Regions from separate parts of the Psychrobacillus sp. FSL H8-0484 genome, predicted to be linked through region 1. Evidence: riboswitches for the same ligand, from Rfam matches in the RefSeq annotation. Region 1 holds a riboswitch; the other holds the start of a gene.
What was found. A riboswitch is a leader RNA that binds a small molecule or an ion and turns the genes downstream of it on or off. The one in region 1 is predicted to bind lysine.
Positions count from the first base shown of each region.

Region 2: it holds a riboswitch for lysine, as region 1 does, so the genes downstream of both, MHH81_RS20215 (transporter substrate-binding domain-containing protein) here and MHH81_RS15050 (Na+/H+ antiporter NhaC family protein) in region 1, are expected to answer to the same signal.

Region 1 covers NZ_JBBOSZ010000001.1:3,071,462-3,079,091, forward strand. Annotated here, with positions in the region: gene MHH81_RS15025 (TIGR01457 family HAD-type hydrolase) at 1-661, opposite strand, end outside; gene MHH81_RS15030 (DUF86 domain-containing protein) at 648-1,109, opposite strand; gene MHH81_RS15035 (DUF3055 domain-containing protein) at 1,195-1,461, shown strand; gene MHH81_RS15040 (YutD family protein) at 1,524-1,853, opposite strand; gene lipA (lipoyl synthase) at 1,868-2,803, opposite strand; gene MHH81_RS15050 (Na+/H+ antiporter NhaC family protein) at 2,936-4,495, opposite strand; lysine riboswitch at 4,585-4,768, opposite strand; gene yunB (sporulation protein YunB) at 4,817-5,581, opposite strand; gene MHH81_RS15060 (bifunctional metallophosphatase/5'-nucleotidase) at 5,623-6,996, opposite strand; gene MHH81_RS15065 (sulfite exporter TauE/SafE family protein) at 7,073-7,630, opposite strand, start outside.
Region 2 covers NZ_JBBOSZ010000001.1:4,084,262-4,091,891, forward strand. Annotated here, with positions in the region: gene MHH81_RS20210 (amino acid ABC transporter permease) at 1-735, opposite strand, end outside; gene MHH81_RS20215 (transporter substrate-binding domain-containing protein) at 802-1,647, opposite strand; lysine riboswitch at 1,777-1,959, opposite strand; gene MHH81_RS20220 (SLC45 family MFS transporter) at 2,218-3,408, shown strand; gene MHH81_RS20225 (cation:dicarboxylate symporter family transporter) at 3,470-4,744, opposite strand; gene MHH81_RS20230 (response regulator) at 4,882-5,772, opposite strand; gene MHH81_RS20235 (sensor histidine kinase) at 5,784-7,055, opposite strand; gene MHH81_RS20240 (DEAD/DEAH box helicase) at 7,265-7,630, opposite strand, start outside.

The DNA.
Region 1 (7,630 bases):
GAATACCCATACGGATGCCTGTCAATATATCTGTTTGATAATTGTCTCCAATCATAATCATTTCTTCTTTTTGAAATCCATACTTCTTTTGTATAAGCTCTAACATGTACGGCTGAGGTTTTCCCATAAATATTGGCTCTACACCAGTGGAATGCTCTACTAACTTTGTAAAAGCACCATTTCCGGGAACAAGTCCTCTTTCGTTTGGAAATGCATGATCACTATTGGTAGAAATAAAGGTTGCTCCTGCACGAACCGAAAGACAAGCAGTTGCAAGCTTTTCGTAATTAATGGCGCGATCAATCCCCATAATAACCACATCACCAATATCTTCCGTTATGACTATTTGTTTAGAATCAAGCGCATCTTGTAAACCACTTTCTCCAATCATAAATACTGACTTCCCATGATAGTATTCATCCATATAATTCGCTGCCGCAATCGAAGAAGAAATAATATGATCTTGATCCGTATGTACATCCATTTTCGCTAGCTTTTCTTGCAGTTGTTTTTGGGTCATGGATGAATTATTCGTCACAAAAAAAGGCTCCACCCCTTTACTTTGCAAATACTGCACAAAATCCACTGCTTCTTTTATTGGCGTTTTACCTCTATACACCGTTCCATCCAGGTCTAGACAGTAAGCCTTATAACTTAACATTCGAATCCTCTGGTAGAAAAGCAGAAACTGGACCAAGTTCATTTACCAAATAACTTTCTACCTTTTCAGGAAATTGTTTTAAATACACTAAGTTGGATACAAGTATATGTTCTAATTTTTTATGATCAACGGAATAAAAACTACGCACAAGTTCTTTTCGAAATTCGATCACTTCTTTGATAGGAGCATCCATTTCAGGGGTAATCACTTTCTCATCAGTTAAAATGTCGATAATATCATCGTAGCCACCAGGATCCCTCATGATAAAACCATCAATCATCGAATTCCCTACATCAATAATCGATTCAATCATATTTTGGCCAACTCGTTCGAACGCTAATTTTGATATTTCATCTGCATGCCAATCTGTTTTTTGGTCTATTAAGACAAGCAATTCTTTCATATGTGCTAAAGTCATTGCAATTTTTTTTCGATCCACAAAATACATTGAAAAGCCTCCTAATTCTTCTTCAGTTGATATATACCTCTATTCTATAGTACCATAATTCATAGGTAGGAAGGAGTGTTGCCGGGTGGAACGATTTTTTTTATACGATGATGTAGAAGATACTAAAACAAGATTTGTTGGATTTACAGGAGATTCTCAACGATATGATTTAGCAATTTTACAAAGCTCTCGTTTTTTTGGGAAAGTGCTTGTTATGGATATTCAATATGGTCGAGCAGCTATTTTAGGTTCAGACGATTTAGAGGAACCAGGCTATCTCGAACATGTATATAATAGAACAGAAGAAGAAGCAGAAGAACTAAGAGACTACTTAAGAGAATTACTCAGCTAAGATTAGTAACAAATGGTAAACACTTGTCACTCGAGCTAAACTAAAAAAACCTTGAGCTATGATCACGAATGATCTTGCTCAAGGTTTTCATTAATTTCTAGTGGAGCCACTTTTGGGGCAACTCCTGTTTTTTTGAGAATAAAATAAGCACAGCCAAAATTACAATACTCATACAAATAATCTTTCATGGTACTTATTTTCGTATCAAAAGTTGCTTTATGGTTACGATCCTCGAAAAATCCTTTTAAACGAAGCTGTCCATATCCCCAGTCACCCATAATATAGTCATACTTCGTTAAGATTTCGCTATACCGATCCAAAAAAGCATCTTCTTTAAATGCATCTCGGTAATCTTCTAAAACTTCATAAGTAAAACCTTCCACAACTATCATTTAATCACCACCCATTAGATATTTTGAGTAGCTAGTAGTTCTTCACCTTGTGCTTGTCTTTGTTTCGCAGCAGCATTCACTTGTTCATCTGCGTGATAACTACTTCTTACAAGAGGACCAGCTTCACAATGCGAGAATCCTTTACTCATTGCAATCTTACGTAACTCACCAAACTCAGCGGGTGAGTAATATTTTAGAACAGGTAAATGCTTTTTAGTTGGTTGTAAATACTGACCAATTGTCATGATGTCCACGTTATTTGCACGTAAATCATCCATTACTTCTACAATTTCTTCATGCGTTTCCCCTAAACCTAACATCAGTGATGATTTAGTTGGAATACTTGGTTGCATTTCTTTTGCACGACGAAGTAATTCAAGCGAACGGTCATATTTTGCTCTTGCACGAACTCTCGGCGTTAAACGACGTACGGTTTCAATATTGTGATTTAGAATATCCGGTTTGGCATCCATAATATTTTGGATGTTTTGCTCGATTCCACCCATATCCGAAGGTAAAACTTCAATTGTTGTGAATGGATTTTTACGGCGGATTGCACGTATTGTTTCCGCAAATACTTCCGAGCCACCGTCTTTTAAATCATCACGAGCTACCGCAGTAACAACTACATGTTTTAAATTCATAATAACTACTGAATCTGCAACACGTTCTGGTTCTGCTAGATCTAGCTCAGTTGGTAGCCCAGTTTTCACTGCACAAAAACGACATGCACGTGTACAAACTGCTCCTAATATCATAAATGTTGCTGTTCTTCGCGAACCCCAACATTCATGGATATTTGGACATCTCGCTTCTTCACATACTGTATGTAAATTATTTTCACGCATTAATTTTTTTAGACCCTTGTAGTCTTCATTTGTATTTAATTTTATTTTTAACCAATCAGGCTTGCGCTCATGCTCAGTTTTTGTTGGTTTGCACGATGTCACTACTCTCGACCCCATTCCAAATAAACTAACTTTACTGTTGTCAATGTAACATATTATGAGAATTCAAACAACCTTCTGAATCTATATTTACCTAGTATAAATAAGTATTGAGAGGTTTCTAAGTAACATGTATTAATTGGCTTTTTTACCTCTAATTCTCCAAGCAGTAAATAATAGTATAATCATAACTACAACTGATATAAAACCAATCATTACCGACCCTGTCAATCCTAAAACTAAATAACCAATTCCAGCAATTACGGCGCTAATAATGGCGTATGGTAATTGTGTTGTAACGTGGTCAATTACATTTACCCCTGCTCCAGTTGCTGACATAATCGTAGTATCTGAGATAGGAGAGCAATGGTCTCCAAAAACTGCTCCAGCCAATACAGCCGCAAGAACTGGTAATAATAACTCGGGTTCTATGGCCATTATAATACTTGCTCCAATTGGTAATAAAATCCCGAAAGACCCCCATGACGAACCTGTTGCAAATGCCATAAACGCTGTTAAGACAAATAATAGGAAAGGAATGACCCCAACTGGGATATTGTTTTCCGTTACCAATTTAGCTAAAAACGCACCTGTTTCTAATTCATTGATTAAAAATGACAAAGCCCACGCAAATACGAGTATAAAGATTGCCGGTAGCATAGAGTTAACACCTGTGACTAGAGCTTTCCATACGTTGCTAATGTTTGCACCCGGATTTGTTTTAAACTGACGTAAATACAATAATATAGATAAAGTACTTGCTGTTAATCCTCCGATAAGTAGAGAAAATGGAACATTCATATTTTCAAAAATCACCAGTAGATTAAATTCTCTTCCAGACAGGTTGTAGCCTGTCCAAAACATGGCTAATAGTGTTACAACAACTAATGAAATGATAGGCAGTACTAGGTCAATTACTTTACCATAATTATTTTCCGGGAAATCCCCTTGAAGATCCCCTGGATTTGTTTTCTCCATATCGAATAGTTGACCTGTTTCTAACGCTCTTTTTTCATGTTTTTTCATATCTAATATATCAAAGTCTGTCCATGCAATAAAAAATACAATGGATAGAGTTGCAATTACATAAAAATTCATTGGCGCCATTAACATAAATGCTTGTAAGGGTGTATACTCAGTTATTGCGTGTGTCGTAAAAATAACCCCTAGCTGTGAAATTAAAAAAGCACCCCAGCTGGAAACTGGTGATATCACGCAAACTGGTGCAGAAGTAGAATCGATAAAATAAGCCAGCTTTGCACGTGATACTCTATGTGAATCGGTAATAGGTCTTGCTATTTGTCCAACTGCTAGTGCATTAAAATAATCATCTACAAATATGATGATTCCTAAAAATACAGTAAGTAGCTTTGAACCCCGTCTTGTCTTAATTCTTTTAACCGCCCATGCAGCAAATGCCTCACTCCCACCAGACAAACTAACAAATGCTGTCACAACGCCTAATAACAATATAAAGAGTAATATATAAATATTATGCGTATTTAACCCTTCATCCCAAAAAGAAGTTTTAAAAGATTCCCATAAGAGTGTTAAAGAATCTACAGGAGCAAAACTCTCTACAAGTAATGCAGCGGAAACAATCCCAGCTCCTAATGATAATAAAACCCTTTTTGTGACTAAAACCATAATAATTGCTAATAATGGTGGTACTAAAGAAAAAATTGTATTCTCCAAAACCTGCTCCTCCTCAAAATAAAAAAAGCCACCCTAATTATTATAGGTTGGCTTCTACTATTGAATTTAAGTATTAAAACTTTTATCCATATTTTTGTAGCTCCCCATTTATATAAATCATATAAATGACAGTGTTATTTTTATTCAAAATAACCCCAACTAAATATTGTTTGACCAACCATATCTAATTTCGGCAAAACTTCCTTTCGTATACGATCCTCGGTGTCATCCTACCGTATAGTACTTTTAAGCTCTGCAGCCTCTACCTATTTTATTCATTTACATTATAGTATCAGTAATTTCTATGCATCTTAATATTTTTTATTTTTCTGGCAACGGTAAAGGCACTTCTACAGATGGAGAGTTCCCTTCACCTTTCGTGTAAATATAAGGCACTTGCCCTTGCACTAATCCCATTGCAACCGGAATATTTTGCTCTACGACACTCATTTTGCTTGCCAATGGAACGATAATTTGGACATTTACTTTTATATGGATACTGACCTCTACATACGCATTATTAATACCAAATTCCTGAATGGTTGGCACTACATTTGATTGGACATTTCCGATTACATGAAACCGAATCGGAATTTTAGGACCTAAGTTACCAATGAGTGGAATATTCGTTGCCTGCCCCATCGGCACGAAAAATACAACTCCCCCTTGATCCTCCATCGTTTGCTTGTCATATTCGATGTCATCTAAATAAGGCAAACTCGATAAATTTCCTTGCTCAGCTTGCTCTAAATGCGATTGTACTAAACTATTTGTATCGGATAGAACACGATTAATGATCTCTGTATTAAATTTCGTTGTGACCATATTTGCACTATCGGATGGCACTTCTTCAATAATATCATTTACATCTAATACGTTAGCCGTTCTCGAATTAATGGCTTTACTAATAACCATGGACGCAATTTTATTCGTTTGGACTTCCGCATATCGAAGATAGGTTGGAGTTAGTTGTGCATTCACATAATAAAAAACTCCCGCAACCGATAGGATGAAGCATGCAAGAAAAATCGCTAATTTTCGCTGAGTAGTTAATATGGAGAAACGCTTCTTTTTTCGATAGAACAACAAAAAATCCCCCTAGTTACAATATGTAAACGGAGGGATTTTCATGACAAATATATACGTTCTTCTATTTTTCCATACCATTTTACAACATCACGAATCATCTCTGGCATAAAATATTGCTTATTAGCAAACTTTAACGTAGGAAAGAAATAGCCAAATGTAAACATATCTAGCGTAGCTAGTGTATATATGTTATCGAGATTTAACAATTCATCCTTAATAAAAAGGTCACCGAATTCATTTTCTATAAGTTGTTCATACAGCATGGAACCTAAATATTTCCCACGGAAACCAAGTCCTTTTACTTCTAGACTCGGCCATTTTTCATTTTTAGAGGTCTCTATAATTTCTAGTAATTCTGATCCGGTCAATGTAATCACACACGGATTAATCGGATGTGGTAAACAACCATGTAAATCACTAGCCGTAATAGGACCTTTCGGTAGATCCGTTAAAAAGATACCTGCGGGAAACATAGCACAGTCAGCATTAGTAAAAGTAATTAACGCCTTTCCAAAAAAACTGGATAAGTCAGAGCCACTAAACCATTCCTTTGCTAATAGAGAGCGATTTTCAAATACAATAGTGGAAAGTTTTTGATTCCCTATTTCCTTCCATTTTTCTAACTGAAGTTCTGCCTCTTTAGGAACCGGTAAATTTTCCGTAGAATACAAGGTCGCTTGCCTAGAAACAATTTTTTTACTGTCTAGGTCATATTCTATCGTCACATGCCCCACGTACATACCAAATTTGCCCGTAGCAGCTTGTAATGTATTCGCTATTACTTTCCCTTCCTCAAAGATATGATGAGTATGAGAACCTAAAATAAGATCTATTTCAGGTATTTCTACGGACATTGTTTCATCCAGAGAAATGCCTAAATGAGACATACAAATTAATATATCTACGCTAGTTCCGATTTCCTTACAAACTTCCTTCAAGCGATCCATTGGATTTTGGATTGACCAACCTAATTTTTCATAATACTCTCCAAAATCAGCGGTTGCAGCGACAAGACCAATTTTAATTCCTGAGGGGGTGGTATGAATTTTATATGGAAGTACCCAAGAGGGAATATTTCCTTTTAAGTCAGTAAAATTGGACACGATGACTTCAAACTTAGCATCGGAATATAAAGTGTCCAGCTCCTCATGACTCAGCGTTATACCTTCATTGTTACCAATCGTTACGTAATCGTATTGCGCATCATTTAGTAGTTGGACATTCCCTTTTCCAAGAGTGCCTTCAGTATAAATATTCGATCTATCTATATGGTCCCCGATATCTAGCGTAAGATAGGAATCAGTTGGTCCATGATTTTTTCGGCGTTCTGAGAGAAATTGATGAATTGTAGGCCAGTTTCCTAAATGACTATGCAAGTCATTCGTATGATAAATATGTATTGTCTCTCTCATTCTCCACCCACCTCTTTATTTATATATATATTCACAAAGGCCTACAGTAGACGTTTGGACGTATTCCTGAATAAAGTTATAATAATCCAGCGATAATAGAGCGTATACCAAGTAATAGCAGTACAATACGAAGTGCCAAAACAAGTGTTTCTGAGTTTAACTTTTTGTTTAATCTTGCTCCAATTTTTGCTCCAATATAAGCAGCTGGAATAACTGGAATTGTGTATAACCAAGGGACATTTCCTAACGAAATATGCGTTACTGAATTGACGATCGACGAAAGGAACACCATGAACATTGACGTCCCAATTGCAACGTGTGGTGGAAATAGGAATAATAAAATCATTGCTGGTACGATAATCGAACCTCCACCAATACCAAATAACCCAGATGCAAAACCAACTGCAAATGTTAATATAAGTGCAAACCAAACAGGATACCCATATACATATGTACCATTCTCATCTTTGAATGTTCTTTTCTTGCCATTCTCGACAAACCAATGGACTGGCTTCAAATAATTACGAACAAGCAATAGCATAGATAAGATTACAAGTAAAATACCAAAGTATAAATTAAAGGAAGGTAAGTCTAATCCTTTATTCACCCAAGCACCTAAAATTGTTCCAGGTAT
Region 2 (7,630 bases), 1.0 Mb from region 1:
GGGAAGAGTTATTTGTGTAGGTTGACCAATCATACTGTAGTTAGTCGGACCTTCTAATTTTCTTTCAAAATATCGTAAAATTAATGTTACCGAAAAAGTCATGATGAAGTACAACATACATGCAACAAAAAATGGTTCAAAATACGTAAAGTTTATTCCTGCAATTGTTTTTGTTTGGAAATATAACTCCGTTACACCAATTACATTCAGTACGGACGTATCCTTAATATTAATAATAAATTGATTGCCGGTCGCTGGTAAAATATTTCGAATAACTTGTGGTAATACAACTTGTAGCATAGTTTGTAGATGATTCATACCAATTGCTTGAGCTGCTTCAAATTGCCCTTTTTCAATGGAAATTACACCACCACGAACGATTTCCGCCATGTAGGCACCTGTATTAATAGATACGATAACGATTGCTGCAACGGTTCGATCCATATCTATACCAAATGCTAAAGCAGACCCATAAAAAATGACCATCGCTTGCACGATCATTGGCGTTCCACGGAAAAACTCTATATATATGGAAAGAATTAAATTAACTATTTTCAAAAGAATTCGTTTTGCTTTTCTTTCAGGCACTGGTATTGTACGTATAACGCCTGCTAATAAACCGATAACAGCTCCTATTATCGTACCAATTATGGAGATTAAAAGTGTCATACCTGCTCCACGAAGGAACATTGGCCAGTTATTTACTATTATTGATAAAATCCACTCTAAGCTCATACTTTTCCTCCTTAAACATTAAAACCGACTGCAAATAGATGCAGCCGGTGTCGTGTCACTTCATCTTTATTCTGCCGCTGGTTGATTTTGAATAGCAGCATCCATAATCTCTTGTCTATCTTCCTCAGAGATTTTTGCTAAAATTTCATTTATTTTTTCAGTTAAATCGCTATTTTTCTTAAGTCCTACTGCAACCGCTGTTTCTTCCTCTGGTGCAACAAATCCGTCTGTAAATTCAACCATTGCAAACTTATCATTGGCTGAAGAAGCACTAATTCCTTCTGGGCGTTCGGATACGTATCCATCAATCACACCTGATTCTAGAGCAACTCGCATTGCAGGGAAATTATCCGATGCAGGTTGTTTCTTTACGCCTTCAATTTGATCAATCACACCATAATGAGATGTATTTAATTGTCCAGTTACCTTTGCACCACTAAAATCTTGGATAGAAGTAGCTCCTTCAAAAGGTCCACCTTTTTTTACTACCATTACAAAGTTAGATGTGTAGTAGTTCTCAGAGAAGTCGATTGTCTTTTTACGTTCTTCTGTCGGTGACATCCCAGCAATAATTGCATCAATCTTTCCAGAAGTTAATGATGGTACTAATCCGTCCCATTCTGTTTTTACAATTACTAATTCTTTTCCTAATCCATCTGCAATTCTTTTTGCAATCTCTACATCATATCCACCTGCATATTCTGAGTTACCATCAATTTTCACGCCCCCGTTAGAGTCGTTTAATTGCGTCCAGTTAAAAGGTGCATAGCCTGCTTCTAAACCTACTGTAAATGTATTGTCCTTATCTGTAGCTGATGAAGATCCACTGTTTTCCTTTTTGTCTGATCCACATGCTGCTAATACCAAAATTACGGTAAGAAATATTGATAATAATAATAGTTTGTTTTTCATTTCTATTACTCTCCTTTTATTTTCAGTCTATGCGTATGAAATCTAAAAAAGGACAACTTGTACAAAAAAAGACCTGAGATGAACTCAGGTCGCAATATGTATAGTTGCCCTAAATCCTCTACTTTTCCCAAATGAGATAGCACACCATTATAAACCGGGAAGATTATAACGGCAGTCCTGCAGTTCTTAACTACAGACCCAGCAAGTAATACGGAGAAATATTACAAACTTCGGCGACATTCCCTTCTCTTTAGCATCATAGCTTCTCAAACTCCACTAAAGACTGTTAAATATCGCGCCTCTACCTCACCTATACTAAGTGAGGTCATATTCAATTATTGTTCATAGTTTACAATATCAATTTCTTTCTGTCAATCTATCTAGATTAAACACTTCTCTGACCGAGTATGATAAAGGACTCAATCCCTCAGCAAATCCATATATATAAAAGTATACTTCATTTTTTAATGGATTAAGTTATTTCAAAGAATTCGGTTATGCCAGTGTATTATCGACTGATTAAATCCTGTTGATTTATTCATAAAAATTGTTATTCGAAGGAGAACTGCGTTGAAAAAAATCTGGTTTTTAGGTTTTGGTTTTTTTAGCATAAGTTTAGGATGGTCATTGTATAACGGCTTTGTTCCATTCTTTCTAGATAATTATATTACAAGTACTGCATTAATTGGTTTTCTGATGACAATTGATAATTACTTTGCCCTTTTTTTACAGCCATATATCGGAAACCGCAGTGATCGAACGAGTACACGTTTCGGTCGACGTATGCCCTATTTGCTTATTGGTCTCCCCATTACCGCTTTATTCTATGGTCTTATTCCTTTTCATACTAGTTTACTTACGTTAATCATTTTTATGGTTTGTATGAATTTATCTATGGCCATTTTCCGTTCCCCAACAATATCCTTAATGCCAGATATTACCCCTGAACCAGAACGTACAAAAGCAAATGGAGTTATTAATTTCATGGGTGGGTGCGGCGGCATATTAGCGTTTAGTGCTGGTTCATTCTTATTCAGTATGGAAGAATCGTTACCATTCTTAGTGGTTTCAATTATTTTCTTAGTAGCTTTAGTAGTTGTTTTTAAAAATATTAAGGAAAACCAAGATGCTATTCCTTTTCCCATCTCGACCACACCAAAAATCAACTATAAAGTAGAATTAAATACTCCTACCGTTTTCTTGTTAGCTGCAATCTTTTTTTGGTTTATGGCTATACAGGGAATGGAGGCTTTATTTACTTTATATGGAGTAAACGAGCTTGGATTATCCAAAGGTGCTTCTGCATTTTCATTAGCTTTTTTTTCATTAAGTTTTGTGCTTTCCGCCATACCAAGCGGGCTATTAGGTGCAAATTTTGGAAAGAAAAAAGTAATATTAATTGGGATCATCGGTTTATTCTTCGTTTTCTTTCTATTAAATTGGGTAGAATCTGTCTTTTCGTTACGCGCAATTCTATTAGCTGGTGGAATGTTTTGGGCTTGTATAAATATCAATTCCTATCCTTATATTATTTCTCTTGGGAGTGAACACAGTTTTGGAACACGAACTGGCCTATATTATTTAGTTTCTTCATTAGCGGCCATCATTTCCCCACCGGCTCTCGGGTTTTTAATTGATTTATTTGGCTTTGGAATATTATTTAATGCTACTGCAGGGAGTATGCTTTTTGCATTAGTCTGCATGCTGAAGGTCAAAACTACCTCCACTTCCACTGAATCTATTCTTCCACCCAATGTATAAATGACACAATAAAACCGGCCACCCAATGGATAGTAGCCGGTTTTTCATGTTTTATTTGGTTTTATGCTATTTCGTCTAAAGAAGCATAGTACGCTTCTTGTTTTTCTTTATCAAATCTACCTTCCCACTTAGCCATTACAACTGTAGCCAATGCATTACCTACTACATTTACTACGGTACGAGCCATATCAAGAAGTCTGTCAATACCAGCGATGAATGCAAGACCTTCAACTGGAATACCTACAGTTCCTAAAGTAGCTAATAGGACAACGAACGAAACTCCTGGTACACCAGCAATTCCCTTAGAAGTCACCATTAATACTACAACTAAAGTAATTTGCTCCATAATACTTAAATCAATCCCATACATCTGTGCAATAAAAATTGCCGCAATAGCCTGGTATAGTGTTGACCCATCCAGATTAAAAGAATAGCCAGTCGGGATAACAAAAGAAACAATGTCTTTTGGTGATCCAAATTTCTCCATCTTCTCCATTACTTTTGGCAATACAGTTTCTGAACTTGAAGTCGAATATGCTAATAGTAATTCATCTTTTAATACTTTAATAAGATGGAAAATATTAATGCCAACTAGTTTAGCAATTCCACCTAATACAACAATAATGAAAAATATCATTGCAAGGTAGACTAATGCCATTAACTTACCTAGAGGTACTAACGATTCTAGACCAAATTTTGACACGGTAACGCCAATCAAAGCAAATACACCGAATGGAGCAAATTTCATAATAAGATTTGTCACCCAAAACATCGCGTCTGCTGTACCTTGGAAGAAGGCAAGTACTGGTTTACCTTTTTCACCAATTGCAGCAATACCTAGCCCAAATAGTACAGAAAAGAAGATAATGGCTAGCATATTTCCTTCTGCCATTGCCTGGACAACATTACTTGGAACAGCATTTACAATTACATCTGCAAAACCATGGTTTTGTACTTCTTCAGACGTTTCTACATATTGATGAATATCCGTTTTAGAAAGGGTAGACATGTCTACACCTACCCCAGGTTGGAAGATATTCGCCGCTAGTAACCCGACAAGAATAGCAATAGTAGTAACAACTTCAAAGTATAAAAGAGTTTTTCCACCCAGTTTACCTAACTGCTTTATATCGCCAGTCCCTGCAACCCCTAAAATCAAAGTAGAAACTATAATTGGGACTACAATCATTTTGATCATATTTATAAAAATTGTACCTATCGGTTGTAAATAGGTTTCCACTGCAGGATTTCCGAAAAAGATTGCTCCCACAACAACTCCTAGTACTAACCCGACTAGAATTTGATAGGCCAATGAAAATTTAAATTTTTTCTTCATCAATAAGTCACCCCTTTTTAATATTGAAAACGCTTTCTAACATCCAGAAGAGCTTTTATAACATTTTAAAGGAGACTTACATAATCCGACAAAATCCGACATTTTATTAAATTAATCATTTTACAATTTGAAATTATTTAGTTTTGTTTATATTTTTCTAAAACCTCTAAATACAGTACTTGTAGAAATTTCTTATTGTTAATCTTTACATTTAAAAGCTTCTTTTGACCTGCTTGAATATGAAACATTTGAGTTCTTATTTCTTGAAAATCAAAATATCTTGGACCATAATGTTCAAACTCAGGGTTTGTGTAATCAATGGCACCTAAGGAAGCTATATTATTAACTGCTAGTGAGATCGTTCGACGTAATCGTTGCTCTATTGCTTTACTTTCTTTTTTTATATCTGCTTCACTGAAGGCATATTTTTTTGCAATTGCTCTGTATAAATCTTTTAATGGTGGCAATTGAGTATCATGTTCATCTTGATTGATCAGATATTGGATAATAGCAATAATATCATTACTACCCACTTCACCTATAATTCCCATATCACTTAATATGGGTTGAACAATCTCTTTTATGCTTTGTTTTCTAAAAGTTGTTTTAGCAGGATCAATCTTTGCTAAGGACTCTCTAATTGCTAATAAAGAATCCTTTAGTCGTATTTGTTCCGTTGTTTTTTTTAAAATACTTTGAACCTCAACCCGATTAATTGGCTTATGTATAAAAAATTCAATGCCTTTTTCATAAGCTTCCCCGACCATTTCTTTATTTACAATTTGTGATATCATAATAAATTTACCTTGATATCTTTGTTTAATTAACTCTTCTATCGTTTCCATACCATCTAGCTCCGGCATTAACAAATCTATTAAGACAACATCTGGGTCCATTGTAAGGATAGGCGTAATACTCTTTACTCCACTTTCTGCTTCCCCTATTACTAAACCGAGCTCTCCTTCTTCTATTATCCTTTTCAGCATCGTTCTGCTCGCTGTATCATCATCTACAATAAAGTAACGCAGTATTTTTCCACTCACTTTCTTATATGGTTGGTTGGAATATGAATACGAAAAACTGTTCCTTGCTTACAAGGTTCAATTTCTATTTTACCTGCTAACGTATGAATGATCTCTTTTACATGAGAGAGGCCAATGCCCGTTGCAGCTACTCCTTTTTCATTAAATTTTGTCGTATAGCCCGGTTCAAAAACAATCGATATATCTTCTTTCGTAATACCTATTCCAGAATCTTTTATGATGAACAACGTATTGACCGATTCTTCATAAACATCGATTTCAATTTTCCCTTTTTGTATAATAGCTTCTACCGCATTGGCAGTTATATTATTCAATAAAGCTAAAAGTGGGATTTGTTGATCTGTTTCAAAATCTACAGACATAGAAAGTTGAAAGGAAATATCTTTCTTCAATAGTTCACTATATTTTTCATTCGCATGAATAACAAGCTGCAGTACATCTGAAAGCAAAAGAGGTGTTTCTTTTTTTATTTCAGTAATTTTTTGTAATCCAGCTAAAATTCGCTGAGAATCCTTTTTTACTTCATGAATTTCCTGTGCGATATGTAATGCCTGAACACTTAACAAATGCAATTCATGCTTTTTTAATTGGCGATACAAATCATGACTGGAAGCTGTAATTTGCTCTATATGATTCATCGACTTTTGTAAATAAAGGGTTTCTGAATATAGTTCAGCACCAACGCCAAGCATTTCCTCCACGCGTTTCTTTTGTTCTGTTATGGTAATGGAGCTATACAAGCCAACTACAAAATAACCTCGAAATATAGCCACCCCTATTAATAATGCCCAATCTCGAATCCCTATAATCTCATGATTTAGAAACCAGTAACGTATAAAATGTTCGACGCTATTTGCGATAAATTCAAATCCAATAGCCCAAGCCCCAAGGACAAAAGGAAGAGTTTTATACCTTTCTATTTTTACAATACTAAATCCAAGTGCAAACAAAAAATAAAATAAAAATGCGGGAGCATGATTGGTTACACTTGTCCAAAAAGGATCTAGATGAAAGAGGAGATCTTCTGCAATTCGTACACTAACAACCGCTATACCCGTTATGCAGCCAGTTAAAAGGAGAGAAGCAGGAGGAAAAGTTAAAATTAGTAGAAAGAAAGCAATACTTCCTAATCCAAACCGAAAGGCTTCTCCATTAAAGGGAACTACTTTTAACTCACTTGCTATGACTGTTAGAAAAACAGTTAATACTAGAGCCAACCCACTTTTATTGAATATATTTTGTCGTACAACCTTATTTGTAGAAAACATGGAATTCTCCTATATAACATTTTTACATTCATTCTTAAGTTTCAACGGCAAGAAAATACAATACGAGAATAGGAACAAATCCTAAATTCGCCACATCCATGTAGCAACGGATTCGTGACCAACATCCTGTTGATCCGAGGAGGCTTGGTAGTTCGTCCGTGGAAAGCAAGCGGATTTTCAGCAGGTAACAACATAATCTTTTAATAGAATTAATCAATTAGTAAAATCTCTCTGATATCCTGTTCCGTTATAGAAGATAAGCTTTCTTCTCCATCTTGAAGTACCTCTCCAATTAGGTTTTTCTTTTTTTCTTGAAGGTCATTCATTTTTTCTTCAATAGTTCCACGTGCAACAAGTTTTATTACTTGTACGTCATTTTTCTGGCCCATTCGATAGGCACGATCTGCTGCTTGCTGCTCTACGGCAGGATTCCACCATAAATCATATAAAATGACAGTATCTGCTCCAGTCAAATTTAGTCCAGTCCCACCAGCCTTTAAAGAGATCAGAAACAAGTTTCCTTCTCCATCATTAAACCTATTGCATAAATCTACCCGTTCAGAAGGTGGCGTTTG